Regions from separate parts of the Aquamicrobium segne genome, predicted to be linked through region 2. Evidence: riboswitches for the same ligand, from Rfam matches in the RefSeq annotation. Region 2 holds a riboswitch; each other region holds the start of a gene.

Region 1 (10,211 bases), on a different contig from region 2:
AGCGCGCTCTCCCTCTCCTTGAAGGGCCCGACATGGCGATAATCATCACCTGCCGGAGGCTCCAGCTTGATGATTTCCGCCCCCAGATCAGCCAGAAGCGCCGTGCAATAAGGACCGGCCAGCACCCGCGAAAGATCAAGAACCTTTATTCCCCGCAAAGGCCCGCTCATGCGCAGACCCGCATCATGCTTTTGGCATATCCGACCACAACCGGCTTGCTCATGTCAGTCTCCAGATCGCGCCACCCACACGAGGGCCGCGCCGTGACCATCCCTCATTTCTAAACCGAGATTAACAACAAGATTTGCTCTATGTCTATACTTATATTTGATCTAAGTATAAACTTAAACAGATCGGCAGAAAGGCAGGAGAGCTCGCCCCGATACAAGGAGGACAATTATGCCCGCAAAACCGGCTGGTCCGACAGCCCCCAAAGCGCTGCATATCGCCAATGAGGCCCGCCGCCGCATCATCGAGCGTGAATGGCTGCAAGGGCAACGCATTCCAGATGAAGCCGATCTTGCCATTGAATTTGGCGCAGCGCGTGCGACCGTCAACAAGGCCCTGCAATTGCTGGCCGATGAGGGGCTGCTTGAGCGCCGCCGCCGGGCCGGAACCCGGGTCACCATAAATCCCGCCCGTAAGGCGACCCTGACCATCTCCATCGTACGCGAACAGGTTGAACGGGCTGGAATGGACTATGGCCATCGCGTCGTAGCACAGCGGCGCAGCCCGGCGCCTGCAAAGATCGCCAAACGCCTTGGCCTTCCACAAGGCACCGTTTTGCTTCACATGCGCGCCATACATTATGGCAATGGCCGCCCATTTCAGCTTGAAGACCGCTGGATCAATCTTGCTGCCGCACCGGGACTGGAAAAGCTCGACTTCTGGCAACTCAACGCCAATGAATGGCTGGTGCAGAACGCACCCTATCTGCATGCCGAAATTGCGTTTACCGCCGCAAATGCCGACAAGCGCGAAGCAAGACTTTTACAAACGCAGCCCGGAAACGCACTTTTGATCATGCAGCGCACGACATGGAATGAACTGGAACCGATCACCACGGTGCGGGTCGCCTGCCAGCCGGGCTACCTCCTCAACGCCGAAGGCGGCTATCGCCCGGATTGAATTTTTCGCCTCAACCTGACACGTAAAGCCCTTGCCGGAATTGACCTGAAGCGCCACTACAATCTTAAAACACTTTCAGGAAAAACATGCGGCAAGAACATTTTGACACTGTGATTTTAGGGGCGGGTGCGGCCGGCATGATGTGCGCCATCCATGCTGGCGCATATGGAGGCAAGGTTCTGATCATCGATCACGCCAAAGCCCCGGGCGAAAAAATCCGTATTTCCGGCGGCGGCCGCTGCAATTTCACCAATCTGGGCACCAGCGCCCGCAACTTCATTTCCGGCAATCCCCATTTTTCCAAATCCGCACTGGGCCGCTACACCCCGCAGCATTTCATCGCACTGATTGAAAAACACGGCATCACCTATCACGAAAAGACACTGGGACAGCTTTTCTGCGATCATTCCGCCAAAGACATCATTACCTTGCTGGTCAAGGAAATGGAGCAAGCAGGCTGCCACATGCGGCTTGCCACCCATTGCGAGCACATCGAGGCAAGCCAGGCTGGTTTTGTGGTGACACTGGGTGGAGAAAGCCCGGCAAAAATCACCTGCCGCAACTTTGTGGTTGCCTGTGGCGGAAAATCAATCCCCAAAATGGGAGCAACCGGCTTTGGCTATCAGCTTGCCACGCAATTTGGACTTGCCATAACAGAAACAAGGCCGGGGCTGGTGCCGCTGACTTTTGGTGAAGATGTGCTTGCCGGTTTTCGTGAAATCGCGGGCATTTCTGCCCCAGCGCGCATTTCCTGTGGCAAAACAGGTTTTGAGGAGGCGCTTTTATTCACCCATCGCGGCCTTTCTGGCCCGGCCATTTTGCAAATTTCTTCCTATTGGCGCGAAACAAACCCCATCCGGGTTGCGCTTTGCCCGAAAACAGATATTGGCGCACTGCTTTATCAGGCAAAACGGGCAAACACCCGCCAAACCATTCAAACCGCACTTGGTGAAATCCTGCCTCGACGCCTTGTTGCTCATCTGGCGCAAACACAGGAATGGGGCAAAATATTGGGGGAAACATCCGACAAGAAACTGGCTGAAATTGCCCGGTTTCTGCAAAACTGGGAGCTTTATCCCATTGGCACGGAAGGCTACCGGACTGCGGAAGTCACCCTTGGCGGTGTCGATACAAATGAGCTGAATTCGCGCACCATGGAGGCAAAAAAACTGCCCGGCCTGTATTTCATCGGCGAGGTCGTGGATGTGACCGGCTGGCTTGGCGGCTATAATTTCCAGTGGGCCTGGGCCTCCGGCTGGGCGGCAGGCACCGCAATTGCCGACAAAGCCGCCAGTTGATTATCCACCTGCCTGGAGCATTTTGTGAATACAGATGGTTACATCTGGCGTCACACAAATGCGGCTAAAACGTAATTATTTAACCGTTTCTGCTTTATCCTTCCGCGTGCTGGAAAATGGATAGCAGTATTTTTGCGGGCGGGGGCCATGAAGCGTCAGGGACAGCTTTTTTCATTACAACAGGGACGTGGCATTGCCGCTATGGCTGTTGTCCTGTTTCACTTATCAATCATGCTTGCCCTGCCGCGTTATCTTGGGCAGGAATTATTTTCTGACTATACATGGCGCGGAAATCTTGGGGTCGATTTCTTTTTTGTGCTGTCGGGCTTCATCATTGTTTTTGCTCATAACCATGACATTGATCGCCCTGATCGCCTCCGCAATTATCTAGGCCGGAGGTTCATCCGGTTGTTTCCTGTCTATTGGGTCTATGTTGGGGTTTTCTGCACTTTGGTGGCGCTGGGTTTTGGGTCGGGCGCAACCATTCCAGAAACATGGGACCAATGGATATCCACGATCTTCCTTGTACGCCTTGATAAGTTCACTTTCCCGATCGCACCGGCATGGACGCTGGTCCACGAACTGGCCTTCTATCTGATGTTTTCTCTGCTTATAGCCAACAAACGATGGGGAATAATCATCTTCAGCATGTGGATGGTGGCATGTTTCATGGTGCGCGAGTACCCTGAATTTGAAGATATGACGCCGTGGACAGCATATTTTTCGCCACTGAACCTGAATTTTCTCGTTGGGATGCTCGCTTATCTGGGCTGGAAGCATGGTCGACAAAATATAGTCAAATGGGCATTTCCGGCAGGTCTCTTGCTGCTGGCCACACTGTATGCGCTGGAAAGCAAAGGCGCTGCATACGCTCACGTTCAGCTTGGTTATGCGGTAGCCTTTGGGCTGGCTATCACAGGCGCAGCCACTCTGGAGACGGCAAGACAGTGGCCGTCAAAGCTGGCAGTGCTGAACCTAATCGGAGACGCATCCTATTCGATCTACCTGACCCACATTGCTGTACTTGGATTATTAGCAAAAATCCTCATCAAGATTTCTGAATATGCGCCCATGCCTGCAGAACTGATTTTCCTGCTGGTTTTCATCGGAACAATCATATGTGGATGTCTTGCTCATTTGATTGTCGAGCGCCCCTTGATTTCAATGCTGCGTCTGCATTTTTCAGCAAAGCAACCGATCATTGATCAACGAAGCCATGGAGCTTTCAAGAGCTAAAGCCGCGGGGGCCTTCGAGCGGGGCGCCGCAGCCGATCCGCATCAGAATATCGTTAGAGACAGGAGCCTGTGTGCGGGCAATGCGCGGCCAGAGCGGCGTGCCGATCAATGCCAGCAGGACAAGAGGGGGAAGGCTCATCATGTTGGTCTTGCCGCTGATGCCCACGGTGGTGGACAGAATAAGAAAAATATAGGCAAGAGGCAGGAGCGCACCTCTTCCCGCCGACCGCAACATATCGATAAACCAGGCGCCAACACCACACCAAAGCACAATCGTTATCACGATGCCATAACGTGCAGCATGGCCTGCCCATGAGTTCTCGATGCCTTCATAGAGACCGCTAAGCCGTATCTGGGTGTCGAGATTAACCATGCGATAGCCCGTAAGCAGGTTTGGCAGGCTGAGATCCCTGAACAGATTGAACAGATCGAAGCGGGTCCGGGCGCTGCCTCCGTCATCGATAAAGCGGTTGATGAAATTATCGAAAATGCCCGTCTGGTAGATGGCGAGCACCGCAAGGACAGAAAGCGGAAGCAGCAGCAGTACCGCCGTCAACTTGCGCAAGCTGACCGGACTCCCACGCAAAAAGCCAACAAAATGCAGTACGACAACCACGGCTGCGGTTGCATAAACGATTGCAAACGACGCCCGGGAGCCAATGAACGGCATCGCTACCAGACATAGCAGGATCATCGGCAAGCGCCAGCGTTTCCCAAGGCCGCGCACGTCGCGTACTGTCATCAAAACGATGGTATAAACACCCGTTGTCAGGGCGCCAATCAAAGGGTGCCCCAGCAGTGCGGTTGCCCGATATTCCCACTCCTGTTCGATATCGCCCAGTATAAAGGGAAACAGCCGCCAGCCTGACAGGCCTTCAACGATCGACAGGCAGCAATTGACAACCATAAGGATATGAATGGCACGCGCAATATTGAGGCGCGCACGCTTTTCCATATCAGCAAACAGCATGCAGATGATTGCGGCGACCATGATTGAGTCGATCAGGAAGGAGGTCGGTTGATCGCCCTTATAGCGGGAAATGAAAATCCACAGAAGAACGGAGCCCGCAAGCAGAAAGACGGACCCGAGGCATCGTGTCATGAGGCCAAACAGATAGCCTGCCGGATTGGGATTGGCGATCACAGCCAGACCAAGCGCACCCACAAACAGATAGGTGGCAGGATGAATCTTGGTGATGATCGAACCACCTGATGAATAGTAGGGAATGCCAAAAAACTCCAGCGCGAAACCGGAAAGGGAAAACAGCGCAACTGCACCCATGAAAACGAGCGCATCGACAAGGCCGCGCCCCTTCGCACTGGTTGGCCCCATATGGTCCAGCGATACCCTACCCATGGTCTGCTTTGCCGTCATTCCGCTCTTTTTCGCTCTGATCCACAAATGGAAAAACTGCTTGATATTAGCCCGGCGAAAGTTTCGAATCGATAAAATGTGCAATCTGTCCCAGAGCGGACATGTTGCACGTCAGGCAGGCTTTATCGCAGTTCTACGGCGATCCGGTCGACGGGTGGGGCTGACTCGATCAGACCGCTCGCAGCCATAAAAGCGCCGAACCGTTCATAGCGTGTGTAGTCCAGAGCAAAGGGCCTTTTTGCAAACCGGGGCAGAGTATCGAGCCACGCCTGACGGTTCAACTCATCGTCCAGATCAGGATATGCGCGGATAAAAAGCTTCCAGCTCTCTTCCGGATGGTTGGTGAGATGAACAGCGCCTTGCTCGACAGCTTTCAAAAAACGCTTGAGCCGACTGTCTTTGACCAGATCAGGGCGGGTAACGAAGATCAACTCGTCATAAACCGGCACCCCATGCTCTTCGGGAAAGAAGGCGCGCCCCTCATGGCCAGCCAAGCGCATCTGCGTCAACTCGAAATTTCGGAAGCCGCCTATCGTTGCATCGACTTGCTTGCTGATGAGAGAAGGTGACAGCGCAAAATTGACGTTGATCAGTTCCACGCTGCTCTTGTCAACACCGGCCTCATCCAGCATGCGGCCGAGCATGGCGTCCTCAAAGCCCGAAACGGAGAAGCCGATGCGCTTGCCTTCCAGATCCTTGATGCTTGAAATCGGCCCATCCGCCAGAACGGTGAGCGTGTTGAGCGGTGTCTCCACAAGCGTGCCAAAGCGAATGAGCGGCACATCCTTAGCATGATCCATGTAGAGGTTTGGCTGATAGTGGATTCCAATTTCCGCCTGTCCCGACGCGACCGCACGCGGCACAATCGAGGGGTCTGAAGGGGGAAGAAGCTCAACGTCCAGCCCCGCTTTTTCAAACAGCCCGAGTTCTTGCGCCACAACCAAAGGCGCATGGTCCGGATTGACGAACCATTCGAGCAGGACTGTAAGTTTTTCCTGCGCCTGGGCGCTACTCATGATCACCAGGCTCATCAGGATAGAAAGGATTGCAGAACGAAACATGGCGCTTCCATTATTGTTGTGATGGGGAAAAGTCGTGGTCTGCGCACCATGGCGTGAGCAGAGGTGCAAGCCGGTCGATGGCACTGCGCAGCATCAGGGTAAGCAGCGCGATGATTGCCATTGCGGCAAAAACCATATCTGTTTGCATGCGTGCATTGGCCTGCACCATGACGAAACCAAGCCCCGCTGATGCGCCCACCCATTCTCCGATTACCGCTCCGAGCGGCGCAAGCGGCGCGGCAATGCGCAAGCCTGAGACGAGCGAGGGCAAGGCAAGCGGGATGCGGATGTAAGCCAGCGTCTGCCAGTGGTTTGCCTCGGTCGTCGCTGCGGCATCAAGGACCTGCGAAGGTATGCGGCGCAAACCATCGGCAAAGGCAGAAGCTACAGGAAAGAAGATGATCAGGGTGGTCATCACCACTTTGGAGGCCATTCCAAAGCCAAACCACAGCACCAGAAGTGGCGCGATGACAAAGACGGGGAAGGCCTGCAGCACAAGAACCATGGGCAAGACCAGGCGGCCAAAACGCGGCAGAGCGGCCATGCAAAGGGCTATCAGGACACCAAGGAGCGTTCCTGCAAGCAGCCCCATCACAATCTCACCAAGCGTTACCCAGCTATTGGCCAGAAGATAGTTCGGCTGTCGCAAGAATGCGCCAAGCACATCTGTGGGGGCCGGCAGGATATAGGCCGGCGGCCCAAAAACCCAGATCAGGGACTGCCACAAGGCAAACAGAAAGCCCAAAACAGGCAATGCTGCACGAGCCGCTAGGAAGCGCATCGTTTGCATGATCGACCTGAAAGGTGAAGTAGCATTTTGATCCCCCCTAGCACATTTTGTGAGCACAGATGGCACCATCTGGCATCGCATAAATGCGATTAAAACAAGAGCTTAGAGCATTTCATCTGTTTTTGTGAAAACAAGAAATGCTCTCGCCATACTCGGAGATCCAGGTGGAGCGAAGAGAGGAAATCAGGTCGCCATGAATGGCCCTTGTTCCGTTCCTACGCCGGCATGACCCGGATCAGGTTCAAGGGTCCGGCTCATCGCCGTCTCAGCGCCGTGTGGCGCACCCCTCGGAATTCAGCGCGACTATAGCTTCAAAACTGTTCCGGTCAAGCAGGCGCCTGTCCTGCACCAGACGACCCGCTCGAAATTGAAGAGGCGCCGGGCTGCAAGATTCTCCAGAAGCAGAGGACCAAGCTCTTGTTCATCGGCGCGGCTGATACCCACTTGCTTTTCCAGTTCATATCGCCTTAGCTCTGGCCAAGACTCATACATTGGGGTGCCCAAACCGGGCTGAGAGGTGCATCGCACCGACCCATTGAACCTGATCCGGGTCATGCCGGCGTAGGAAAGTGTAGAGTGTGCCAGCATCCGGATTCATTTCAGGATTGCGCGCAATCTCCTCCTTCCCATGCCACGACCAGGGCTATGAAAGGGAAGAAGATGGCGCCAGCCATTGCACTGACAATTGCAGGATCTGACAGCAGCGGCGGCGCCGGGATACAGGCCGACCTGAAAAGTTTTTCAGCACTTGGCGTCTATGGTGCATCGGTAATCACTGCAATTACCGCGCAAAACACACATGGTGTCGAGGCCATCGAGCCTGTCTCTCCAGCCATGATTTCCGCCCAGATCGATGCGGCTTTTAGTGATCTCGACATATCAGCCATCAAGATTGGGATGGTTGGCGGTGTGGAGGCAATTGAAGCAGTGGCGGCAAGGCTGCGTCACCATCTGGCAGCGCGTTCAACGCCAATCGTGCTGGACCCGGTCATGATTGCCAAATCCGGCGACGTACTGCTCCCTTCAGAAGCCATAAGCGCACTGCGGGAAAATCTGCTTCCCCTGGCGAGCCTGCTCACACCCAATCTGCCTGAAGCCGCCGATCTTCTTGGTATTCAACAGGCCAAGACCCATGATGAACTGCGCAATCAGGGGCAGGCGCTGCTTGCTCTGGGGCCTCGCCATGTTCTGCTGAAAGGCGGCCATGCCGCGGGCAAAACCTGCACCGATCTGTTGCTGGGCGAAGATGAAATGGCTCTCTGCGCCCCCCGTATTCATACGAAAAACACCCATGGCACGGGCTGTTCGCTTTCTTCAGCTATTGCTGCGGGGCTTGCCAGCGGCATGAGCATGACAAAGGCGATCCGTCAGGCGCATGACTGGCTCCATTGCGCCATCCTTGCCGCCGATGATTTGAATGTCGGTTCCGGCCACGGGCCAGTGCATCACTTCCATGCCATGTGGAGCAAGGCATGAACGGCCCCATCACAATCCTTGGTGCGGGCGTCATGGGGCTCTCCATCGCGGCCGAACTGACGCGACGCGGTGTCGAGTGCGTTATCCACGATCCGCAAGGCCCTCCTGACGCCCATTGTTGCAGTTGGTGGGCAGGGGGAATGCTCGCCCCCTTCTGCGAAGCAGAAAGTGCCGGGGATACGGTCATCCGTTTGGGGCAAGAAGCAGCAGGCTGGTGGCAGGGCATGGGCGCAAAACTGCACCGCACCGGCACGCTGGTGCTGGCTTTGGCGCGTGACCATACGGAACTGGACCGCTTTGCCCGGCTGACACGCAATCACGAATTGCTCAATGCCAAGGATATTGCTGAACTGGAACCCGAACTTGAAGCGCGCTTTCAACGGGGCCTGTTCTATCGCAGCGAGTCTCACCTTACGCCCCGGCAGGCCTTGCACGCGCTGCAACAAAGAGCGCAAGACCATGGCGTTTTGATCCAGACCGAAGCGGCCCTCGATATATCCACAGGGCTGGTCGTCGATGCTCGTGGCTTTGCAGCCCGCGACAGGCTTGTCGATCTGCGCGGCGTGCGGGGTGAAATGCTGGTCATCCGCTGTCCCGAATTACAGCTTACCCGCACCATTCGTCTGCTGCATCCGCGCATTCCACTCTATATCGTTCCGCGTGGCGATGGCGTCTATATGCTGGGAGCAACCATGCTGGAGACCGGCGCAAAAACCTGCGTCACCGCACGCGCCGCCATTGAGATGCTATCGGCTGCCTATGCGCTTCACCCGGCCTTTGCCGAGGCTGAAATTCTTGAGATGGGTGCGGATGCGCGCCCCGCATTTCCCGACAACCTGCCGCATCTGCGCCGCCGCGGCAGCAGGCTTTTTGCCAACGGCCTTTACCGTCACGGCTATCTTCTGGCCCCTGCCGTGGCGCGCATGGCTGCTGATCATATCATGACAGGCCAGATACCGGAGTTGATGGATGAACATAATCCTTAATGGAGAAAAGCGGAACATTAAGGCTTTGACAGTCGCTGATGTGCTTGTCGAAATCGGCCTGGAAACAGCCCGTGTCGCCACCGCATTAAATGGCGAGTTTCTGCCAGCCCCGCAGCGCAGCACAGCAAGCCTGACAGAGGGCGACACGCTTGAAATTTTATCCGCCATGCAGGGAGGATGATAAAATGCCTGTCTTTTACGGCAAGAAATTTGACAGTGCGCTGATGCTGGGCACTGCACAATATCCTTCACCCAAAATCATGGCCCAGGCGTTTGAAGCATCCAAAGCTGGCATCGCAACCGTTTCACTGCGCCGCGAAGGTGGTCAGGGTCAGGCTTTTCATGCGCTGATCCGCGATCTTGGCGTGACGGTTTTACCCAATACCGCCGGGTGTCATTCGGTCAAAGAGGCCGTAACCACAGCCCATATGGCGCGGGAAGTTTTTGATACGGCATGGCTCAAACTGGAAGTCATCCGCGATCATGATACGCTTCAACCCGACGTTGTCGCCCTTGTTGAGGCCACACGCATCCTGTCCGAAGACGGTTTTCAGATCTTTCCCTATTGTACAGAGGATCTGTCCGTCTGTGGACGTTTGCTGGATGCGGGCTGTCAGGTGCTGATGCCCTGGGGCTCGCCCATCGGCTCGGGCCGAGGGCTGAACAACCCTTATGGGCTGCGCTCGCTTCGGGCGCATTTTCCGGATGTGCCGCTGGTCGTGGATGCAGGAATTGGCCTGCCATCCCATGCGGCACAGGCAATGGAACTTGGCTATGATGCAGTGCTCTTGAATACGGCTGTCGCCAAGGCTGGCGACCCCGTTGCCATGGCGCGTGCGATGGCGCAGGCGATAGAGGCCG
Region 2 (10,211 bases):
TTGCTGTCGGGTCGTAGGGTCAGGATTTGATCAAATTAACAGGTCCTGACCCTAAGCAGACGAATTTCTTATTAAGGCGTAGCTTACACTCCATTGCAAGCGGGCAGAAGATGAAAAGTGGCGAAAATATGTTTTTGTCGGGGAAAATTTCTTTGAGCAAGAAGCAGCAGCGCCAGGTTGCCGCCATCTGCATTCAAAAATGAGCTCAGACCGGGTCTGAAAGCGTGTTTTCAATGGCTGCGATATTCAGTTCCAGATAAGCAACACGCTGGATCGTGCTGTTGCTGGGCAGGGAGCCGCTTGTGGCTGCTGCCAGCAACAAACTTGCCTGTTCCTTGCGCAGAGATTGCGACAAGGCTTCCAGTTGGGATTTTTCTTCATTGGTCATAGTGATGCGTATAGCCATATGGAGGCTGCCGCTCAAGCTGCCTGCCACCCAAAACCGGCAAGTTCATTACATAAAGGGTTAATTTTGCTGAAATTTACCCCGATTACCTGTCGGTGACGATTTTAACCTTGTCCCCGGCTGAAAGTGCAGCCCCCGGTCCAAGCGCATTGAGAACCCGAAACAGGTCGAGCTTGCGATCAACGCCCACCATCTGTGCAGCCAGCGTGCCCATGGTCTGGCCGGGTTTGACAGTGACGACTTTGATCCGCAGCGGCTGGAGCGCATTTTTTTCAGCCTGTGTCAGAAGGCGAAAAGAGCTGCTGACGGACTGCGCCACGCTGCCAAGAGCGGTGCTGGCTGCCGGGGCTGCAGTCAACAGCCGGTAAACCTGATTGCCGGCGCGGATGACGGTGACATCAAATTGCCAGCCTTCAGCGCGCGCTTTGGCATTTGCTGCCGGATTGCCGTTGATGGTTGTCTCTTGCACACTGGATGCGTCAAGCCCTGCCACCCAGCCGCTGCGGATATAGTCTGCCAGTGAGCGACCGGGGTCGAGGGCAACACCATCAAAGCGAACGGCCATATCGCCCGGCCCGGTTGCCGTGACAGCCGCTGCCGTGTTGTCAATCATGAAGCCGTCGGGGACTGAAAATGAAATGCCGAGCTTCGGGTGCAGAAAATCATTGCCGCGCACATAGCCTTCTTCGGGCGTGTCGCCAAAAAGCAGGCCGTCAATACCGGCAAGGTAGCTGTCGCGGTCGCGTGTGCCGACGCCGGGCTGGCCGAATTGACGGGCATGGCGCAAGGCCAGTTCAATGCGCTGCGGTGTGTTGGGGTGTGTGGCCAGAAAGTCGAGGCTGGCATCGGTTGCCCCGGTGACAGATCGAAAATCCGTATAAGCCGACATGGATTGCAGGAAGCGGCTGGAGGCATAAGGATCATAACCTGCCTCGCCCAGTGATTTGATGCCGATGACATCGGCTTCCAGTTCCTGATTGCGCGAGAACTGGGCAAGGCGCAATTTGCCGCGAATAAGTGCGGCCTTGGCGGCAGGGTTGTCGCCCAGCACGTCGGCGACGACCTTGGTGGCAAGTCCTGCCTCGGCTTCCAGCCGTTGCCGCTGCAAGCCGTGATTGGCGGTGACATGGCCCATTTCATGGGCGACCACGGCTGCAAGTTCTGACGAATCATTGGCCAGCGCCAGAAGGCCGCGGGTGATGTAGAGATAGCCGCCCGGCAGCGCAAAGGCGTTGACATTGGGTGAGTTTAAAATGGTGATGCGGTAATTCTGGCCCGGATTGGCCGAAACCGTGGTCAGGCTGCCAATGACCTTGGCCACCATGCGCTCCAGCTTCGGGTCGGAATACTCCCCGCCATAAGTGGCCAGAATGCGCGGGTGCTGGGCGCGCGCCAGTTCGCTCAGCTTGTTATTGGCGGTGACATTGTCCACGGTGACCGGCTTTGTGGAAGGCCGGAAGGCGGATTCCTGCATATCAGGCGGCACGATGGCCTGACAGGCGCCCAGTGCTGAAGCTGTCAGGGCCAGCATCAGCATCTGCAGCGAAAATGGCTTTCGGTCAGGCTTCAGAGCGGGCAACAGCGGGATTTCCTTCCTCAACCGGGATCAGCAAGATTTACAGCAATAGACAGGGTCTGCCGTGATTCGACCGATCCTGCCATAGTTTCTGACGTTTCCATGATGCTAAATTATGTCTGTAATACGGGCAAACAGTCCAGCCGGAGTATTTTATCTGCAAGATCAACCGGCTTGTTGTGTGCCTATATAGCGCTGGAAAGCCTCTGGACCAGCCTTGCTGAAGAAATCCTGCACCGGGCCCTGCGCCACGACATGGCCGGTCTCGATGAAAATCATGTCATGTGAAATACGTTGCGCATCCTCGGGCTGGTGGGTGACGAACAGCACGGTCATGGCGCGTTCCTTTTGCAAGGCGGCAACGAGATCCAGCATATCTTCGCGCAAGGCAGGCCCAAGTGAGGCGAAAGGCTCGTCCAGCAGCAGCACGGGGCGCTCACGCACCAGAACCCGCGCCAGCGCCACCCGCTGGCGCTCGCCGCCTGAAAGTTCGCCGGGCAGCCGCTTGTTCTTGGCCTCCAGTCCGGTGCGCGCCAGCGCGTCAATGATTGCAGCATGGTCTGCCTTGGTCAGGCGCAGGGAAGGGGAGCGACCCAGCCCGACATTTTGCTCGACATTCAGATGCGCAAACAGGTTGTTTTCCTGAAACACCATCGAGACCGGCCGCCGGGCCGGACTGTCATGGGTGACATTCCTGTTCCCGATCAGAATATGACCGGAAGCAGGCTTTTCAAAACCGGCAACAAGATTGAGCAGCGTGGATTTGCCTGATCCGCTCGGCCCCATAATGGCGGTGACATGGCCTGCCCGACAGGTGACGTCAAATGAAAATACACCCTCGCCATAGCTGAAAATCACCTTGTCCAGCTGCACTTCAGCGGGAGAGGAGGCAGAAGATTTCATGGCCGTTTTTCCCTTTGCCAGGCGGGCGCCAGCCTGGCAGACATAAACATGAGCGCCAGACAGGCCAGCCCCAGAATGAGCGCCAGCCCTGCCGCATCGCTGGTGCGGTAACTGCCCATGCGCTGCAATAAAAGATAGGGCAGGGTCTGCACCGCATCTGAGCCGAAAAGTGCAATCACACCAAGATCGCCCAGTGACAGCGCCATGGCAAAAGCCGCAGCCGTCGTCATTGGCCGGCGCAGCACCGGCCAGTCGATCAGCCGAAACCGCACCCAGCCAGCAATGCCAAGCTGGGCACATAAACGCTCATGGCGCGCACTTGCCGCATCATGGGCAGGGCGGATGGCTCGGATGGCAAAGGGCATGGCCATCACCGCATTGACGGTGATGACCAGTATCGGGGCAAGCGCAAACACATCAGCCACATGGCGCAGCAGGATGAACCAGCCAGCGCCAATGACAATGGGCGGCACCACCAGCACGAAGCTGGCACCTGTATCGGTGGCATAGTGCAGCAATGGGTGGCGCGCATGGGCAGGGTGTTCCAGCGCCTGTCGAGCCATTACCAGCGCCAGGGACAGGCTGGCCGCCAGCAGTGCGGACAGCATGGCCAGAACAAGGCTGGTAAGGGTTGCGCGTTGCACGGCAGGGTCCATGACAAGACGGCCAAGATCTGCTTGCAAGCCAGCCGCCACCATGGCCGCCATTGGCCCGGCAACAAACAGCACCGCCAGCAGGATCAGGACGCTGTTGAAGACTGTTTCGCTGGTTGCCGTGACAATAAAACGGCGCGGGGCAACGGAAAGATTGATTTGCGCCTGTGTATTGGTGCCCAGCCTTGCCAGCACAAAGACGATGGCAAGCGTCAGGGCCACCTGCAATGCGGTCAGCACAACGGCCCGGGCCGGGTCGAAATCAAAGCGCAATGCCTGATAGATCGCCACTTCCAGCGTGGTGGCGCGCGGGCCGCCGCCCAGTGTCAACACGATGGTGAATGAGGTGATGCACAGCATGAACACCAGCCCGGCAATACCCGGCAGCGCCTGCCGCAGCCTTGGCCATTCAATCAGCCGGAAACTGGCAAAAGCACCCATGCCAAGCTGGCTGGCCAGCCGCCATTGATCTGTGGGAACGGTTTGTAATGCTTCGACAAACAGACGTGTGGCCAGTGGCAGGTTGAAAAACACATGGGCAACCAGAATGCCGGAAAGTCCATATATGCCCGGCCATTCTCCAGCGCTGAATGTTGAAAAAAGCCCGGCAAAATAACCGGAACGACCATAAAGGGCGAGCACGCCAAGGGCTGCGACAAGGGAGGGCAGCGCCAGAGGCACGGCAAAAAGTTGCAGGATCAGCCCGCGCCCCGGAAAATCGGGAAAGCGCGTCAAGGCCCGCGCCACCAGCAGGGCAGGCGCAATCGATAGCAGGGTGGAAAGGAGCGCCTGCCACAATGTGAAGCGGGCAACCCTGATCATATAGGGATCAAAGGCAGCAAGCGCGCCTGAAAAATCCTGCACACCCTCAAGCGCCAGACCGGCAAAAGCCCCGCCAATCAGCGTTGAAATTGCGGCAAGTGCGACAAGCCCGGCAAGAATGCGCGGATTGCCTGTTATGGACGAGATTTTGCTGGCCAAGCTGGCTACCTGCTCATCACGCCCAGCCATTCATCGACCCAGGCTTTGCGATTGTCGGCTACTTCCCGAGGGGTAAATTGCAAGGTTTTGGCCGGTTTCACCAGACGGTCAAAGGTGGGGTCAAGCGGTGTGCTGGTTTTTCCCGCCGGATACATCCACTGGGTTTGCGATACCGTATCCTGAAAGCCCGGTCCGGTCATGAAGGCAAGAAACTGTTGTGCCAGCGGATTTTTGGCGCCGGTCAGGGTCATGCCCGCGACCTCGACCTGAAGATAATGGCCATCGGAAAAACCGGCCGCCTGATAGCGGTCGGACTTGTCGGCAATCATGTGATAGGCAGGCGAGGTGGTGTAAGACAAAACCATTGGCGCTTCGCTCTTGGTGAACAGCCCGTAAGCCTCACTCCAGCCGGGCGTTACCGTCAATATGCGGGTTTTCAGCTTTTCCCATGCCGCATCTGCCTCATCGCCATAGATGGCGCGTACCCACAAAAGCAACCCCAGCCCCGGCGTTGAGGTGCGCGGGTCCTGAATGATGATTTTTTGTGCCGGGTCGCCTTCAACCAGTTCTTTCATGCTGGCAGGCGGGACGGGCAGTTCTTGCGTGTCATAGACCACGGCGAAATAACCATAGTCGTAAGGTAAAAAAGTTGCATCAGACCAGCCGCCGGGAATGTTTGTTTCCATCGTCAGGCCATGGGGCGCAAACAAATTGGTCGCTTGCGCTTCCGCCACAAGATTGGTGTCGAGACCGAGCACAATGTCGGCTTTGGTGGAGGTCCCTTCAAGTTTGAGCCGGTTGAGCAGGGCAACGCCATCGGCCACCGAAATGAAATCAACCTCGCAGCCACATTCAGCTTCAAAATTTTTCTTCACCTGCGGGCCGGGACCCCACTCAGCGGTAAAACTGTCATAAGTGTAGATGGTGAGCTTGTCTTGCGCTGCGGCCGGAGTTGTCGCCAGCAATGTGGCGGACAGGATGGATAATAAAACTGTGCGCATCAACGCCTCCTTAAGGTGGTTTTGAAGGGGCTGAGGCACCGACTGTCCGGCAGCTTCTAATCCCTCCGCCGGTGCAAACCGGATCAGGTTCAGCGGGTTGGCGTGTGACGCCTCTCAGCCGGGCCGCAAATGATTGCGTCCGGCACCCCGTTAGAGCGTTTTACAGATAGGTTGCCCGCTTCAGGCAAGCAAGAGCATTGCTGCATCTTTCGTTCCAGTGATGGGACTGCTAAGGGGCTTGGATCATGAGCCAATATACAATCCTTCTGGGTGGAGAACTTGTCCGCACCCCTGCACTTGATCGCCAGATTGCGGGAAGCCGCATTATTGCCGCCGATTCCGGCATTCAACATGCGCACACCCTTGGCCTTGTGCCCGAACTTTGGGTGGGGGATTTTGATTCTGCACCCGCATTATTGCCACCACATCTAAATTCAGTGCCCAAACGCAGCTTTCCCGTGGATAAGGACAGCACGGATGGGGAACTGGCCGTTGAAATTGCGCTGGAAAAGGGGGCGATCCGGCTGGTTCTGGCAGGCGCCTTTGGCGGTGCGCGTACCGATCACGCCTTTTTGCATCTGGCGCTGGGCTTGCGGCTGGCTGAAAAAGGCATCGATGTGTTGCTGACCAGCGGCACACAGGAGGGCCGACCCTTGTCGCGCGGGTGTTCGACATTTGACTATGCCAAAGGCACGTTGTTTTCGATCCTTGGCTTTTCAGACCTTGCCGGCCTTAGTGTGCGCGGCGCCAAATGGGAACTGGCGGCAGTCAATGTGCCGTTTGGCTCATCACTGACCATGTCGAATGAGGTTTTGAGCCAGTTGACCATTGAACTGGAGCAGGGCTGCGCCATGCTGCTTGCCCATCCATTGCCTGAACAGGGAGGCTGATATGGCCCCGCCGCTTCTCAACCTTGCCGGTGTTTACCTTAGCTTTGGCGGCACGCCGCTGCTTGATGGCGCTGATTTTGCCGTTGGTCCGGGCGACCGCATCGCGCTCGTGGGGCGCAATGGATCAGGCAAATCGACATTACTGAAGATTGCAGCCGGGCTTGCCGAAGCGCAGGATGGCGAGATTTTCCGTCAGCCGACCGCCACCATTCGCTATCTGCCGCAAGCGCCTGACATGGAAGGTTTTGCCACGGTGCGTGGCTATGTCGAGGCGGGGCTTGGGCCTGCCGATGATCCATATCGCGCCACCTATCTTCTGGAGCATCTGGGCCTGACCGGTGAAGAAAATCCGGCCGAGCTTTCGGGTGGTGAGGCGCGCCGCGCTGCCCTTGCCCGCGTCATGGCGCCTGAGCCTGATATCTTGTTGCTGGATGAGCCGACCAACCATCTGGATCTGAATGTTATCGAATGGCTGGAAGAAGAACTGATCCGTTCATCTTCGGCGCTGGTGGTGATTTCGCATGATCGCCGTTTTCTGGAGCGGGTGTCACGCGCCACTATCTGGCTGGATCGCGGCCAGACCCGCCGCCTTGATCGGGGTTTTGCGCATTTTGAGGAATGGCGTGACAAGATTTTGGAGGAAGAAGAGCGCGAACAGCACAAGCTTGGCCGTCAGATCGTGCGTGAAGAGCACTGGCTGCGCTATGGTGTGACCGCCCGGCGCAAGCGCAATGTGCGCCGCCTTGGTGAATTGCAGGCGCTGCGCCAGCGCCATCGCAGCCACAGGGGGGCGGAAGGAACTGCAACCATGGTTGCCAGTGACGCTGCCGAATCCGGCAGGCTGGTGATTGAGGCAAAATCCATCGCCAAGAGCTTTGGCGATCTTAATGTGGTCAGTGATTTCTCCACCCGCATCCAGCGAGGTGACCGCATCGGACTGGTCGGGCCTAACGGGGCTGGCAAGACCACGCTTTTGAAAATGCTGACGGGTGAGCTTGCGCCCGATTCCGGCACTGTGCGGCTTGGGGTCAATCTGGAGATCGCCACGCTTGACCAGAAACGTGAGGCGGCTGACCCGAATGAGACATTGGCCCATTATCTGACCGATGGGCGGGGCGAGAGCCTGATCGTCAATGGCGAGCAGCGCCATGTCGCGTCCTATATGAAGGATTTTCTGTTCAGGCCGGAGCAGGCACGCACGCCGGTGCACAAATTGTCGGGCGGTGAACGCGCCCGTTTGCTGCTGGCGCGGGTGTTGTCGCGCCCTGCCAATCTTCTGGTGCTGGACGAGCCGACCAATGATCTTGACATGGAAACGCTGGAATTGTTGCAGGAACTGGTGGCGGGCTTTGCTGGTACGGTCATTCTTGTCAGCCATGACCGCGATTTTCTTGACCGCACTGTCACCAGCGTGATTGTGCCCGATGGTGAGGGGCGCTGGATCGAATATGCCGGGGGGTATTCCGACATGCTGGCGCAGCGCGGGGCCTCTAAGCTGGAAGATCGCAAGCAACGCTCACGCACTGTCGCAGATGAGGAAAAATCGGCTGGAAAACAGCCAGAGCCAGGCAAGGCCATATCCAGAAAACTGTCTTTCAAGCAGAAATTTGCGCTGGAAAACCTGCCCAAAAAGATCGAGGCGGCAACAGAGGCAATCAATCGGCTGGAAGACAAAATCGCCGATCCTAATTTTTACGAGCGTGATCCGGCAGGCTTTCAAAAGACCATTGCGGCGCTCGACAAGGAGCGGACGGATCTTGCCGCCTTTGAGGAAGAGTGGCTGGAACTGGAAATGCTGCGTGAGGAACTCGAAGCCTGATCCTCGGCTGTCATTTCACTCTGCCGTCTTTTCCTGCCAGGCCTTGATTGCCTCATCAAACACCTTGTCGCCTGGAATGCCTTTTTCCATGGTCAGCAAAGCGCGGCGTCCCGATTTATAGATGACGGGAATATCGATCCATTCCCGATTGCGAAAGAGCGCCATATTGGCATCTTCATCGGCCTTGGTGTCATTGAGCGCCACCAGAAAATAGCCATCGGCAATTTTGGCCGGAACGCCAATCAGCGGGCTGCCCGCATCCTGCTCGGCGCTCTTGAAGGCAATCCGTAACAGCCCGTCAATGCCGCCGCCCTCGAAGTCGGTGGGGGTCAGGAAAATCATTTCAATGATATGGCTGGCCGGAAGCGTGGTGTCGGCATTGCGGCGGATGGTCATGCGAAGCTGCACATCCTTGCCGGGGATTTGCACCTCAGCGCGAATGGCGGGTTCAGGTGGCTCATCGCCACCGGGTGATTCCTGTACCAGCGACCATACGGTGTTGCCCGATTCTGCCGAGCCTTGCGCCAGATTGGTGCGCTCTTCGTAGTAGATGGCCTTCTGGCCGACAGCAACGCCCGATTGTGCGCTTTGTGTGTTCTGGTCCTGTGCCGCAGATGGGCCTGCGCCGGGGGCTGCGGTTGGAGGGGGCGTGGTCAGCGCCACGACAGAGGAGCCTTCGCCAATGGAACTGCCACCACCGGCAGGGCCGGGATCGGTCTCTTCGCCGCTGGGCAGCAGGCGCTGCGTGAATTTTTGCGAGGCTTCACCGTTGGGTTCGATCGGGGCGGGTTCGACCGGGGCTGGCCCGGCAGATGGATCGGCTGCTGCCACGTCTTCACCGGGCGGCACTTCTACCGGTGTGACGGTTGTCGGTTCCGGTTCGCCGCTATCGCTGCTGGCAAACATGTCGCCAATGGCATCCTTGTTGTACCATGCGCCATAGCCGCCAGCGGCCAGCACAGCCAGCGCGACAAGCGCCGTTATCAGCCCCTTGTGGCTGCGCCGTTCCTCTTCATCCTGTTCGGTTTCGATATCTGGCAGGCGATCGAAAGCATCATCGGCATCATCTGTCTCATCCAGCCCGCCTGTCGGTGAATGGCCAAAGTCCGGTTCTGATTCTGGAGCCGGATCGTGGTTGAATTCAGGGCCAAGCGGCTCCTGCCGCGTTTGAGCGTCTACAGGCGGCTCCTGCCGCGTTTGGGCATGTAAGGGTTTGTCAGCTTCCGGCCCGGTCCGTTCTGCGGCGCTTTCAGCAACAGGGTGCACAGGCTCTACCGGGGGAGCTTCTACCGAAGGAGGCGGGGCAGGCGTAACCGTCACATTCGGAGAAGGAGCGGCATGGCTTGGCTGGTTCTTGTTGCGGTCAATGGACGAAAACAGGCTTTCCAGCTCTGCCAGCGGGTCGTCGCCGGTGGGCTGTGGCGGTGCATATTCACCCTCCACGGTGACAATAGCGTCTTCCAGTGCTTTTTTCTGGCGCTCAACAAGGGCTGCGGGCGGCTGCGGGTCAAGGGCTGCCAGCCTGGCCGCGATGGTGGTGCGGGCCTTGTCATAGACCCTTGCCCGCATTTCGGGCGTTGTCTCGCCAAGACCACCCAGCGTCTTTTTCAGAACCGCAACGAAATCTGCCATGCTTCAAGTTGACCTGTTTTTCAATTACGACGGGCGCACTATTCAGTTCCACCCGTCGCACGGGTATAGTTAATCTTGAAACGGGTCGGTCACAAGTATCGTGTCGTCCCGTTCCGGGCTGGTGGAAAGCAGCGCCACCGGCGCGCCGATCAGTTCTTCAATGTGGCGCACATATTTAACGGCCTGCGCGGGCAACTCGTTCCAGCTGCGTGCACCGGCAGTGGTTTTCTTCCAGCCTTCCAGTGTTTCATAAATGGGCTCTACCCGCGCCTGTGCGCCCTGACTGGCCGGCAGATAGTCGATTCTTTCACCATCGAGCATATAGCCGGTGCAGACCTTGATCTCATCAA
Region 3 (10,211 bases), on a different contig from region 2:
CAGCGTACCACGGCTGCCGATTGGCCTTGGTGGTCTTTCTGTTGAGGCAGAAGCTATTGATCACACCGCTGCTCAGCGTGCTGCAATAGTATGGGCGCGGGGAGCAAATTCTTTTCAGAACAAGCCGCGCTATTCCGAAGTGGGTGATGCCTATACCCTCTCCACAAAGTTCGCGGGTGATTTTTCCCAAATACTTATTACCGGGAAAAAAGCGGCGGCGATAGATCTCTCTCTTCCATCAAAAGTTCAAATGCAATCATGGCTTGGCGGAAAGCCCAAATATCCCGCCTGCGAATATTTTGGGCGTGCACCAGGTCTACCTGGCATGATAGCTGGGCGGCTTGGTTTGCCACCACAGTGGACGGATGAATCGCCATACATTCCTATTGCTGAAAACTCTGATCAGGAAAATCTGGCAAACGCACGATCTACGAAGGTGCTTGTGACCCAATGAAAGGCCAGCGCGATCACCGTCACCAGCATTAAAGCTGCGAAGCTGAGATCGATACGCATACGGCCATTAGCGTGGATCATCACTGCCCCGAGCCCCTCGGAGCCACCGACCCATTCGCCGATCACCGCACCAATGGGAGCATAGACGGCGGCGAGCTTCAGCCCGCTTCCCAGCATCGGCAACGCCATCGGGATGCGCAGATGCCACATTGTCCTCCAACGTCCTGTGTCCATGGTTTGCGCCAGATCAAGACAGGCGGGTGACGTGCGCAACAGCCCGTCGAGAAACGCGGAAGCTACGGGGAAAAAGCAGATCAGAGCCGTCACGGTGATCTTGGGCGCCATGCCATAGCCAAGCCACAGTGTCAGCAAGGGTGCGAGTGCAAAGATCGGGATGACCTGCGAAAATAACAGCACTGGACGCAATGCTGCTGCGAGACGCGGAAAAGCCGCCATCACCACCGCCAGTCCAGCGCCGACCGCCGCGCCAATGGCAAAGCCGATTATTATTTCTGCTCCCGTGTGCAACGCCGCACGCGCCAGCACCGTCTGATGGCTGGCCATCGCCCGGACAACTGCTTGTGGATCAGGCAGGATGAAATGCGGGACCCCTGTGGCGATCACCAGCACCTGCCAGACCAGCAGACAACCCATCGTCACCATGATGACGGTTCCGATGCGGCGTAGACTCATGCTGGCCCGCCCTCGATCAGGCGGGTCAGCAGCGCACTCTGGCAAGCCAGAACATCGGGATGCGAGGGCGGGCGGGGCGCAGGCGCGGCAGGGACGGATTTTACAATCAATCCGGCTTCGGTCAGCAGGTAGATATTGTGGGATAGACGAGCGGCCTCGGCCGGGTCATGCGTCACCATCAGCACCATACGCTCTTTCAACAAACCGGCAGCCAGGTCCTGCATGGCCAGCCGCATCCGTACATCCAGCGCCGAAAAGGGTTCATCCAGCAAGATGAGTGGGCGATCTTCCATCAAGGTACGAGCCAGCGCCACTCTCTGACGCTGTCCCCCCGACAATGCAGCGGGATATTTCGTGGCATGTTCGGCCAATCCGGTATGCGCAAGGATGGCTCCCAGCCGTGTGGGATCAATAGCTTCGCCGCGCAGCCTTGCACCAAGTGCTGCATTCTGGCGTACGGTTAACCATGGCAGAAGCCCCGGATCCTGTGCCATCAGCGCCACTGGACGTCGCCCGCTGATCTGGCCTGCGAAGGTTCCGCCGATGGGCAAGTCGGCAATAAGGCGCAAGAGGGTAGTCTTGCCCACCCCCGACGGTCCCAGAAGGGTGGTCCATTGCCCTGCAGGCAGCTCAAATCGGATTGGCGGGAACAGGGCTTGGTTGCCCATGTGCACCTGCCCCGCCAACACCAGTGACGTCATGCCTGCCCAAGACCCCAGAAGCCGATCTCCAGCCGCGTGGCATTGGTGAAATGGCGACATAGCCTTGACCAGCCCGGTCGGGTATCTGGTTCAGGCCCAAGGCGGTCGGTTATCGCGCGGTCAATCAGTGCGCCGGTATCACGGCAGAGCTTCTGGAATTCGTTCCCGCCATAGGTCTCGATCCAGTTGCGATAAGGGGTGTCGCCCGCTTCCTGAAGGAGCCGCGCGCCTATCTCGCCATAACCCATGATGCAAGGTGCCAACGCTGCCAGCAAGTCCAGGAAATCGCCAGAAAAACCGGCCTCCAGCACATAGCGGGTATAGGCCATGTTTGCAGGCGCCTCTTCAGCCGCCTCGAGTTCTGCTCGGGTGATGCCCTCGCCCTCGCAGATTTCGACATGGAGGGCCATTTCGAAATGTAGCAGCGCGTGTACGGTGGCGCTTGCCGCTTGCATCTCAGCCAGGTTTCCTGCCTTGACAACCGCAAGCGCCCAAGCACGCGAAAAATGGATCAGGAACAGATAATCTTGGCGCAGATAGTTCAGAAATGCTGCGCGAGGCAAGGTACCATCCTTCATCCCCTCGACAAAGGGATGATGAGTATAGTCATGCCATGGGGTGAGGCATTGCTCGCGCCACAGATCAAAGCTGCGGCCATAATCGGGCGCGATAAAATTCGTTCTGATATTCACTATTGTGTCTCCGGGTCAAAAGCCAGGTTCGAAACTGGCAGGATGCTGTCGATCAGGCCTGCCTCGTGCAAGAACGCCTCGAAACGAGCATAGCGGCCATGGTCGAGCGCCGCCGGGCTATGAGTGAAACGCGGCAATGTATCCACCCAAGCGCGGCTGTTCAGCTCATCTTTCAGATCAGGTGAGGTAGCAGAAAACACCTCGAAGGCCTCATCGGGGTGGTTGACCATATAGTGCGCCCCGCGTTCGACGGCGGCGAGAAAGCGGGTGATGAGATCGCGGTCGGGGCTGTCGGCGTTAGCAATGAAGATCAGCTCATCATAGGCGGGTAGCCCGGATTCCTCGGGAAAAAAGCAGCGGCCGTCACCGCCTGCAAGTTTCATCTGCGTCAACTCAAAATTGCGAAAAGCGCCAATCACGGCATCGACCTGGCCAGTCATCAGCGCCGGGGTCAGTGACCAATTTACATTGATCATCTCGACATCATCCATGGTTAGTCCGGCGCTTTGCAGCATGGCAGACATTACAGCCTCTTCGACGCCGGAGACAGAATAGCCAATCTTGCGACCTTTGAGGTCAGCGAGACTCTGTACTGGCCCCTTGGCATCAACCATCAGACAGTTCAGTGGCGTGGAAACAAGCGTTCCGACTCGCACCACCGGCATGCCTTCATGCACCTGCAGATGCAGTTGCGGCTGGTAGCTGACCGCCAGATCGGCCTTTCCGGCTGCGACCTGTTTGGGCGGATCTGTTGGGTCGGCGGGAGCGATGATCTCGACTTTCAACCCCTGATCGGTGAAATACCCCTTTTCTTGAGCCAGTATGATCGGCGCGTGGTCAGGGTTGATGAACCAGTCAAGGATCAGAGTCATTTTATCCTGCGCCATCGTTGGCGGCGTGAAGGCAAGGCCCGCAACCAAAGCTACGGCTAAGCGTTTGAGCATCACGAATTTTCTCCTGTTAGAATGGTGGGCGGATCAGCAAGAAGGACGATCTCGCCCGACCAGTGGGGGCGCAGCCGGTCAGCAGCACGCCATGAACGTAACCCGGAGCGACAAGCAAAAACCGTACGCTGCCCTGGGTCTGGAAAGGGACCGTCCACACCGAAATCTTCGACGCTCAGCCGAAGTGCATGGGAGATTACCGGTAACGGAGCCTCGCTCTCGTCACGCAGTTCGACGACGAAATCATCTGCGAGGAGATCGGATTTCGCGATAAAGCGATGGATAGCGCCATCAGGTTCTGGTGCATCGTCAAAGCGGAAGGAGAAGCTACGAAAACCTTGCATTTCATAGCGGACCAATTGCCCCAGCGGTGAGGGATCCAGCCCGATCAAAATTGCCAATGCCATCTGAGCCTGGATGAGCCCCAACATGGCCACAACCGGCCCCAACACGCCTGCAGTTGTACAGGTGGCCAGTGTATCGGGCAGGCTGGGGAACACAGCGCGCAAGGACGGCGCGCCACCGCAGAAGCCGCCGACGTAGCCCGATAGTCCCAAAGCCGAAGCAGAGATCAGTGGCTTTTGCGTCGCCATGCAGCAATCTGACAATAAATAGCTGACGGCAAAACTGTCAGCGCAATCCAGCACCAGATCGGCGGTGGCGATCAGATCCGAAGCATTGTCGGGGGACAGCCAGGCGATATGCGGCATCACATAGGTTTCAGGGTTCAGTACGCGCGCAAAATCGGCTGCGGCCTGCACCTTGGGGCGCCCGATATAAGCGCCATAAATCGGCTGGCGATGCAGGTTCGATGCTTCGACGATATCAGGATCAACCAGTGTAATCCGTCCAACGCCCGCTCCGGCCAGATACTGCACTACCGGCACGCCGAGCCCACCTGCACCCACTACCAGCAGATGCGCAGCGCGGATGCGAGCCTGTCCGTGGCGCCCAACGCCAGACAAGATCATCTGACGAGCATAGCGGCTCATGTCACTACCTGCAGCCATTCGCGCACACGCCCTTCGGGGTCGGGGTTCCGCGTAACATCGGTCACGACCGAGACCACATCGGCCCCCGCGGCAAAAGCCGGCGCGGCGCGTTCAGGCCGTAACCCGCCGATGGCGACCAGCGGCGTATCGTCAATTCGCGCTCTCCATTCGGTCAGCTTTTCCACGCCTTGCTGATGCCATTTCATCTTTTTCAGGATCGTCGGCCAGATCGGGCCCAGCGCTATGTAATCCGGGCGCAGGGCCATCGCCCGAGCCAACTCATCCTCATCATGTGTCGAGACACCGAGCTTCAGTCCGGCCGCACGGATGGCGCCCAGATCGGCCGTGTCCAGATCCTCCTGACCCAAGTGAATCCAGTCGCAGCCTTCATCAATGGCTATGCGCCAGTAATCATTGACAACGAGAGTTGCACCATATTCCCGGCACAGAATTTGTGCATAGCGAATCTCGGCGCGGGTTTCTGCCTTCGATCGCTCCTTGACCCTCAGTTGCACAAGCTTCACACCAAGCGGTAGCATCCTCTCCAACCACTCGGATGAATCAAAAATCGGATAAAAGCGCGGCAATCTCATGTCAGAAACGCCTTGCCGATGACCGGGGTTGAAGGTACGGCCATATCAATCGGCTCTATTGGCTCGGCGATGAATGCCGCGCGCCCGGCCTGAACAGCCAGTGCCATCGCTTGCGCCATAGCAACCGGATCACCTGCCTTGGATACGGCCGTATTCAGCAGCACAGCATCAAAGCCCAACTCCATTGCCTGTGCGGCATGTGAAGGCAGACCGATTCCGGCATCAATGACCATCGGAACATCAGGGAAATGCGCTCGAAGGCTGCGCATTGCCCGTACATTGCTGATCCCCAGCCCCGACCCAATCGGCGCTCCCCACGGCATCAGTATCTGACAGCCTGCGTCAAGCAGCCGATCGCATACAATCAGATCCTCGGTGCAATAAGGAAAGACCTCGAAGCCATCGTCGGCCAGGATCCGCGCTGCCTCAACCAGTCCGAACACATCGGGCTGCAGCGTATCTGCATTGCCGATTACCTCCAGTTTAATCCACCTGGTATCAAACACCTCGCGCGCCATGTGGGCGGTAGTGACTGCCTCTTTGACGGTATGGCAGCCCGCAGTGTTGGGCAGGATGTGAACGTCCAACTCGCTGATCAACTGCCAGAAGGCTTGCCCGCCACCTTGTTCTCGCCGCAGGCTGACAGTAGCAACATCAGCGCCCGAGGCGCGAAAGGCATCGGCAAGTATAGACGGTGAAGCATAGCGAGCCGTGCCCAGCATCAAGGCGCTGTCCACTTCAACCCCGTAAAAGCGCGGCATTGATTAGCCTCCCTGCATAGGAGCGACGACCTCAATGCAGTCGCCATCAAAGATCTGGGTCGTGGCGCGGTGTCCGGCAGGCACGAAATCACCATTGCGCGCGGTCGCAACCTTGCCGTCAAAGCCGTTCTCCGTCAGCAGACCGGCGAGTGTCGTAGCAGTGGTTTTGCGAGGTTCCCCGTTGAGAGTGATATTCATATCCGATCAGCCTCCATAAACTCTGGGATAGTGCCGGTTTCGAGGTGTTCCGCGACCATCGTGGCAACGGCAGGTGACAGAAGAAAACCATGGCGATAAAGACCGTTCACAAACAGTGTGTCGCCATGGCGCCGCAACCGCGGCAGATTATCTGGAAAGGCTGGACGGGCATCAGCGCCGGTTTCCAGTACTTCGGCTTCACCAAAAGCCGGATGCAAGGCATACGCCGCTGTCAGAAGTTCCAGCATCGAGCGGACGGAAACTACGCCACGTCGATCACTTTCGATCATCGTCGCGCCCACCATGAAGATTCCATCTCCACGTGGGACGATATAGATAGGATTTCGAGGATGCAGCAGCCGTACCGGGCGCGACAGCGTCAGATCAGTGCAACGTAGAACTAGCATCTCGCCGCGCACGCCGCGCAGATCATGCAACTTGTCTCGCGCGGCAAGGCCGCGCGCATCAATGATCAGATCCGGGATAGTCGCAGGAGGCTCACGGTAAAATGGCACGCCTTTTGCTTCCAAATTCTGCTGCAGTTGACGCAAGGCGTCTCGCGGAGAGAGGTGCGCCTCCCTTTCATAAAACAATGCTGCTTTGGAGCGTCCAGCCAGATCTATTTCTAGTGCTGCAATGTCGGGTTCGTTCAACAGACGATGTCCGTGCGTGCGCCGGGCAAAGCGCATCAACTCACCGCGGTCGCGGGACAACGCTAACACGAGTGTGCCGTTATGACTGACGCAACCGGTATTCCGCTCCCACCAATCAATAGCGGTGACCCCATGCCGCTCGACTGGCTCCTCAGATGACTCGCGCTCACACCAAGGGGCCAGCATGCCGCCTGCCCACCACGAACAAGCATGAGGGCCGGGACTGCGTTCGGGGTCGACGACTTCAACACTATAGCCGCGTGAGGTCAGTTCGGTTGCGACCACCAGCCCCATGACTCCCGCTCCAAGAATACGGATCATCTCGTCACTTCCATTGCGCATAGAAGTGATGCACGGGACCGTGGCCCGAGCCTATTTCCAACTGGTCAGCGGCGGCAATTGCACTTTGCAAATAACTATGCGCACCAATAACTGCATCAGGCACATCCAAACCCTGCGCCAGACCCGCTGCGATAGCGGCTGACAGCGTGCAGCCTGTGCCATGCGTATTGGATGTAGGGTTGCGCATCGCGGTCAGGGAATGAAGCTTCGGTCCGATTAATATATCGGTACAGATCGGACCTGCAGCATGGCCACCCTTCATCAGCACCCATTTCGGCCCGAGTACCAACAGCGCCCGGCCCTGCGCCTCCATTTCTGTCGGATCTCCGGCAATTGAGCTATCAAGGATTTCGGCAGCTTCAGGCAGATTCGGTGTCAGGATTGAGGCTATTGGCAGCAATTCCGACTGCAACGCCGCAATGGCTTCCGCTTCAAGCAATCGGTCACCGGATTTGGCAACCATAACCGGATCAAGCACTATAGGCAGGTCGCAGTCGCGCAGGCTTTCCGCGACTGTGCGGATCAGCTCGGGCTGGCCGAGCATGCCGATCTTGACAGCTGCAACCGCCAGATCTTCGAAGACCGTCTCGATTTGCGCACGCACAAGCGATGAGGGCATGGCTTCAATCGCCGTTACCGCAACGGTGTTCTGGGCCGTAATCGTGGTTAAAACACTGGCACCATAAACGCCTAGCGCCGAGAACGTCTTGAGGTCGGCTTGAATGCCCGCCCCTCCGCCGCTGTCGGATCCCGCTTTGGTCAATGCGATTGCTGTCACGTCGCCCCCACTTAGACCGACGGATTGGTACGGGGGCATTGCCCGGCAAAATTGCCGCGCATCGTTTAACTACCCGTTCCCTCCGCCGGCATTACCCGGATCAGGTTCGATGGGTCGGCTTGACGCCTCTCAGCCCGGATCACTCAGGGCACCCCAACGAGTATGTATGCACACACTATTGGAGAAATTTGCGAATGGCAAGGGGCGTAAAAATATCAGAGATATTCCAGTAATTTTCCTTTATGAATACCTCTATCGTTAATTGCGCATATCAGTCTTATTTTCTTGAAGTTGCTATAGACATCTCATCTTTACATGTAGTGTACGGCCAATTATTTGCCTTAATCAGTCGAGCCGACCTTGAGTGACATCGCTTAAACTGCAACAAGACCTGCCTTTTAATACATCCCTGAGCTGGGCACCCGCAAAATCCTTCTACGAATTTTGCGAGGCGTAATACCAAAGGTCCTGGATGTTGCCCCATCCAGGACGCCTCAATCGCCGGCGCGGCCCATCCGGGCCGCTTGGCTTTCGCGCCAGCGGGCGCGGCGCGCGGTCGCGCGCTCCAACGGTCAATCATATTGACCGTTGGTATAACGGGTGCTCGTTGAATCCCTCTTGTTCTCCAAACGACGCCGTTGTGTCCGTGTCATTTTGGGATAAGCAGCTCTACCGCCGAGGTTTTGCGGGCATCCAGCTGGTGGCCGTTATCAGTTTCTCTCGTCAATTCATCACATGCGTCCTGTCGACTGGCTTGGTTCGTGACCAGGAACGAATATCGGTGCCACTTGGGTTCTGGAAAACGGATAAGCCAAACTCCGGGAGGAGTGCGAGCAGATGGTCAAATATGTCTGCCTGGATCCCTTCATATTCCACCCACGCGATCGTGTTAGCAAAACAATAAAGCTCCAGCGGCAGCCCTTCAGGACCTGGCTCGAGTTGTCGCACCATTACGGTCATATTCTTATGTACCCTGGAATGATTGCGCAAATATGCATCAACATAGGCACGGAATGTACCGATATTCGTGACACGGCGCGTGTTCGCCGGCACTTGCGCGCGCGTACCCAGCCTGGAGTTCCACTCATCCAACTCTTCGCACTTATTCGTTAAATACTCTTCCAGTGGCGCAAAGGAGACGAGCCTTTCCAGATCGGCCTGGTCGAGAAAGCGAATGCTGGTCTGCTCCAGATTGAGTGAACGCTTGATTCGTCGTCCGCCTGATTCCTGCATGCCTCGCCAGTTCTTGAACGGCTCTGTCACCAGTTTGCGGATGGGAAGTGTGGTTATGGTCTTGTCAAAATTCTGCACCGTTACCGTGTGAAGCGCTATTTCGAGAATGTTGCCATTGACATCCAGACTCGGCATCTCGATCCAGTCTCCCACCCGCACCATGTCGGTGGAAGAGATTTGAATTCCGGCAACCAGTGACAGGAGAGTGTCCTGAAAGATAAGTATGAGCACTGCGGTTATCGCGCCAAGACCAGACAGAAGGAGTATTGGAGAGCGGTCTGTGACAACCGCGATAATCAGAATTGTTGCAAGGATGTAGATCGCAATTTTTGCGACCTGAATGTACCCCTTGATCGGCTTCAACCTGCCTTGAGGGCTACGATGATACACAGTGTCAATAATATTTACTGCGGATGCTATCGCCAGCGCCACTGTCAGGATAATGAACGCACTGGCAACATTTCGGACGATGGCCACAACAGCGTCCGGCAAATCTGGCACAAAGGCGATACCGCCTGCGATGAGCAGAGCGGGAATGATGTTGGCCAATCGTTCAATGACACTGTGGCGGCGAAGTTCCTTGTCCCGACCATAGGCGGTTTTCGCCAGGATGCGCTTCAGAACACGTAGCAACACCGCTTTGACCAGGAAATTCGCCGCAAAGGCAGCCAAGACGAGAACAGCCAGCAGCGCGAATGAAGAAAGCCAAGAGTGGCTTTGAAAAAACAAGTCGATAGTTTTCATGGCAAACTAAATAATTCTCGTAGTATCATCGCTTACCGGATCAGATTTAAATGGAAGCGTGTTGTTGACGGAGCACGAACAACCAAGGATATATTTTGGCACCTTCTGACATATCGATCTAATGCGACATAAGAATGGGGACCGGACAATTCTCCAACAGAGAGCGCGTCATTCCTCCGAGGATTGCCTGGCGCAACCGCGAGTGTACAAAAGCGCCCATGACAAGTAGGTCTACCTGCTGGTCAGTGACAAATTGGCGAATAGGGAACCCTTCGTCCTCGCCCGGGACAGCGGCAATAACAGATATCTCCGACCCGATCCCATATCGAGATAAATACGTCACGAGTTCGTCGGCGGACCGAAGTCCCTCTGACCCTTTCGTATCAATAACGGTGGCGATTGCGACATGATCTGCCCCGAGAAACAAATCCAGC

What was found. Region 2 has a riboswitch for thiamine pyrophosphate ahead of thiB (thiamine ABC transporter substrate binding subunit). Riboswitches for the same ligand answer to the same signal wherever they lie in the genome.
Region 1: it holds a riboswitch for thiamine pyrophosphate, as region 2 does, so the genes downstream of both, ACFPLB_RS03300 (ABC transporter permease) here and thiB (thiamine ABC transporter substrate binding subunit) in region 2, are expected to answer to the same signal.
Region 3: it holds a riboswitch for thiamine pyrophosphate, as region 2 does, so the genes downstream of both, thiD (bifunctional hydroxymethylpyrimidine kinase/phosphomethylpyrimidine kinase) here and thiB (thiamine ABC transporter substrate binding subunit) in region 2, are expected to answer to the same signal.

Annotation. Positions count from the first base shown of each region.
Region 1 covers NZ_JBHSLL010000012.1:25,720-35,930, reverse strand. The annotation lists gene ACFPLB_RS03330 (CaiB/BaiF CoA transferase family protein) at 1-170, opposite strand, end outside; gene ACFPLB_RS03325 (GntR family transcriptional regulator) at 400-1,128, shown strand; gene ACFPLB_RS03320 (BaiN/RdsA family NAD(P)/FAD-dependent oxidoreductase) at 1,215-2,426, shown strand; gene ACFPLB_RS03315 (acyltransferase family protein) at 2,574-3,662, shown strand; gene ACFPLB_RS03310 (VpsF family polysaccharide biosynthesis protein) at 3,652-5,019, opposite strand; gene ACFPLB_RS03305 (ABC transporter substrate-binding protein) at 5,160-6,083, opposite strand; gene ACFPLB_RS03300 (ABC transporter permease) at 6,109-6,888, opposite strand; TPP riboswitch at 7,084-7,186, opposite strand; TPP riboswitch at 7,371-7,474, shown strand; gene thiD (bifunctional hydroxymethylpyrimidine kinase/phosphomethylpyrimidine kinase) at 7,549-8,364, shown strand; gene ACFPLB_RS03290 (FAD-dependent oxidoreductase) at 8,361-9,350, shown strand; gene thiS (sulfur carrier protein ThiS) at 9,334-9,531, shown strand; gene ACFPLB_RS03280 (thiazole synthase) at 9,536-10,211, shown strand, end outside.
Region 2 covers NZ_JBHSLL010000050.1:22,277-32,487, forward strand. The annotation lists gene ACFPLB_RS13315 (hypothetical protein) at 27-203, shown strand; gene ACFPLB_RS13320 (hypothetical protein) at 206-406, opposite strand; gene ACFPLB_RS13325 (M48 family metalloprotease) at 492-1,943, opposite strand; gene thiQ (thiamine ABC transporter ATP-binding protein) at 2,148-2,885, opposite strand; gene thiP (thiamine/thiamine pyrophosphate ABC transporter permease) at 2,882-4,549, opposite strand; gene thiB (thiamine ABC transporter substrate binding subunit) at 4,525-5,520, opposite strand; TPP riboswitch at 5,564-5,680, opposite strand; gene ACFPLB_RS13345 (thiamine diphosphokinase) at 5,766-6,410, shown strand; gene ACFPLB_RS13350 (ABC-F family ATP-binding cassette domain-containing protein) at 6,412-8,229, shown strand; gene ACFPLB_RS13355 (hypothetical protein) at 8,245-9,861, opposite strand; gene ACFPLB_RS13360 (adenylosuccinate synthase) at 9,931-10,211, opposite strand, start outside.
Region 3 covers NZ_JBHSLL010000052.1:6,169-16,379, reverse strand. The annotation lists gene ACFPLB_RS14140 (DUF3313 domain-containing protein) at 1-454, shown strand, start outside; gene ACFPLB_RS14135 (ABC transporter permease) at 403-1,146, opposite strand; gene ACFPLB_RS14130 (ABC transporter ATP-binding protein) at 1,143-1,814, opposite strand; gene tenA (thiaminase II) at 1,844-2,539, opposite strand; gene ACFPLB_RS14120 (ABC transporter substrate-binding protein) at 2,539-3,483, opposite strand; gene ACFPLB_RS14115 (HesA/MoeB/ThiF family protein) at 3,483-4,475, opposite strand; gene ACFPLB_RS14110 (thiamine phosphate synthase) at 4,472-5,068, opposite strand; gene ACFPLB_RS14105 (thiazole synthase) at 5,065-5,829, opposite strand; gene thiS (sulfur carrier protein ThiS) at 5,833-6,027, opposite strand; gene ACFPLB_RS14095 (FAD-dependent oxidoreductase) at 6,024-7,001, opposite strand; gene thiD (bifunctional hydroxymethylpyrimidine kinase/phosphomethylpyrimidine kinase) at 7,006-7,839, opposite strand; TPP riboswitch at 7,861-7,966, opposite strand; gene ACFPLB_RS14085 (mechanosensitive ion channel family protein) at 8,524-9,768, opposite strand; gene ACFPLB_RS14080 (universal stress protein) at 9,896-10,211, opposite strand, start outside.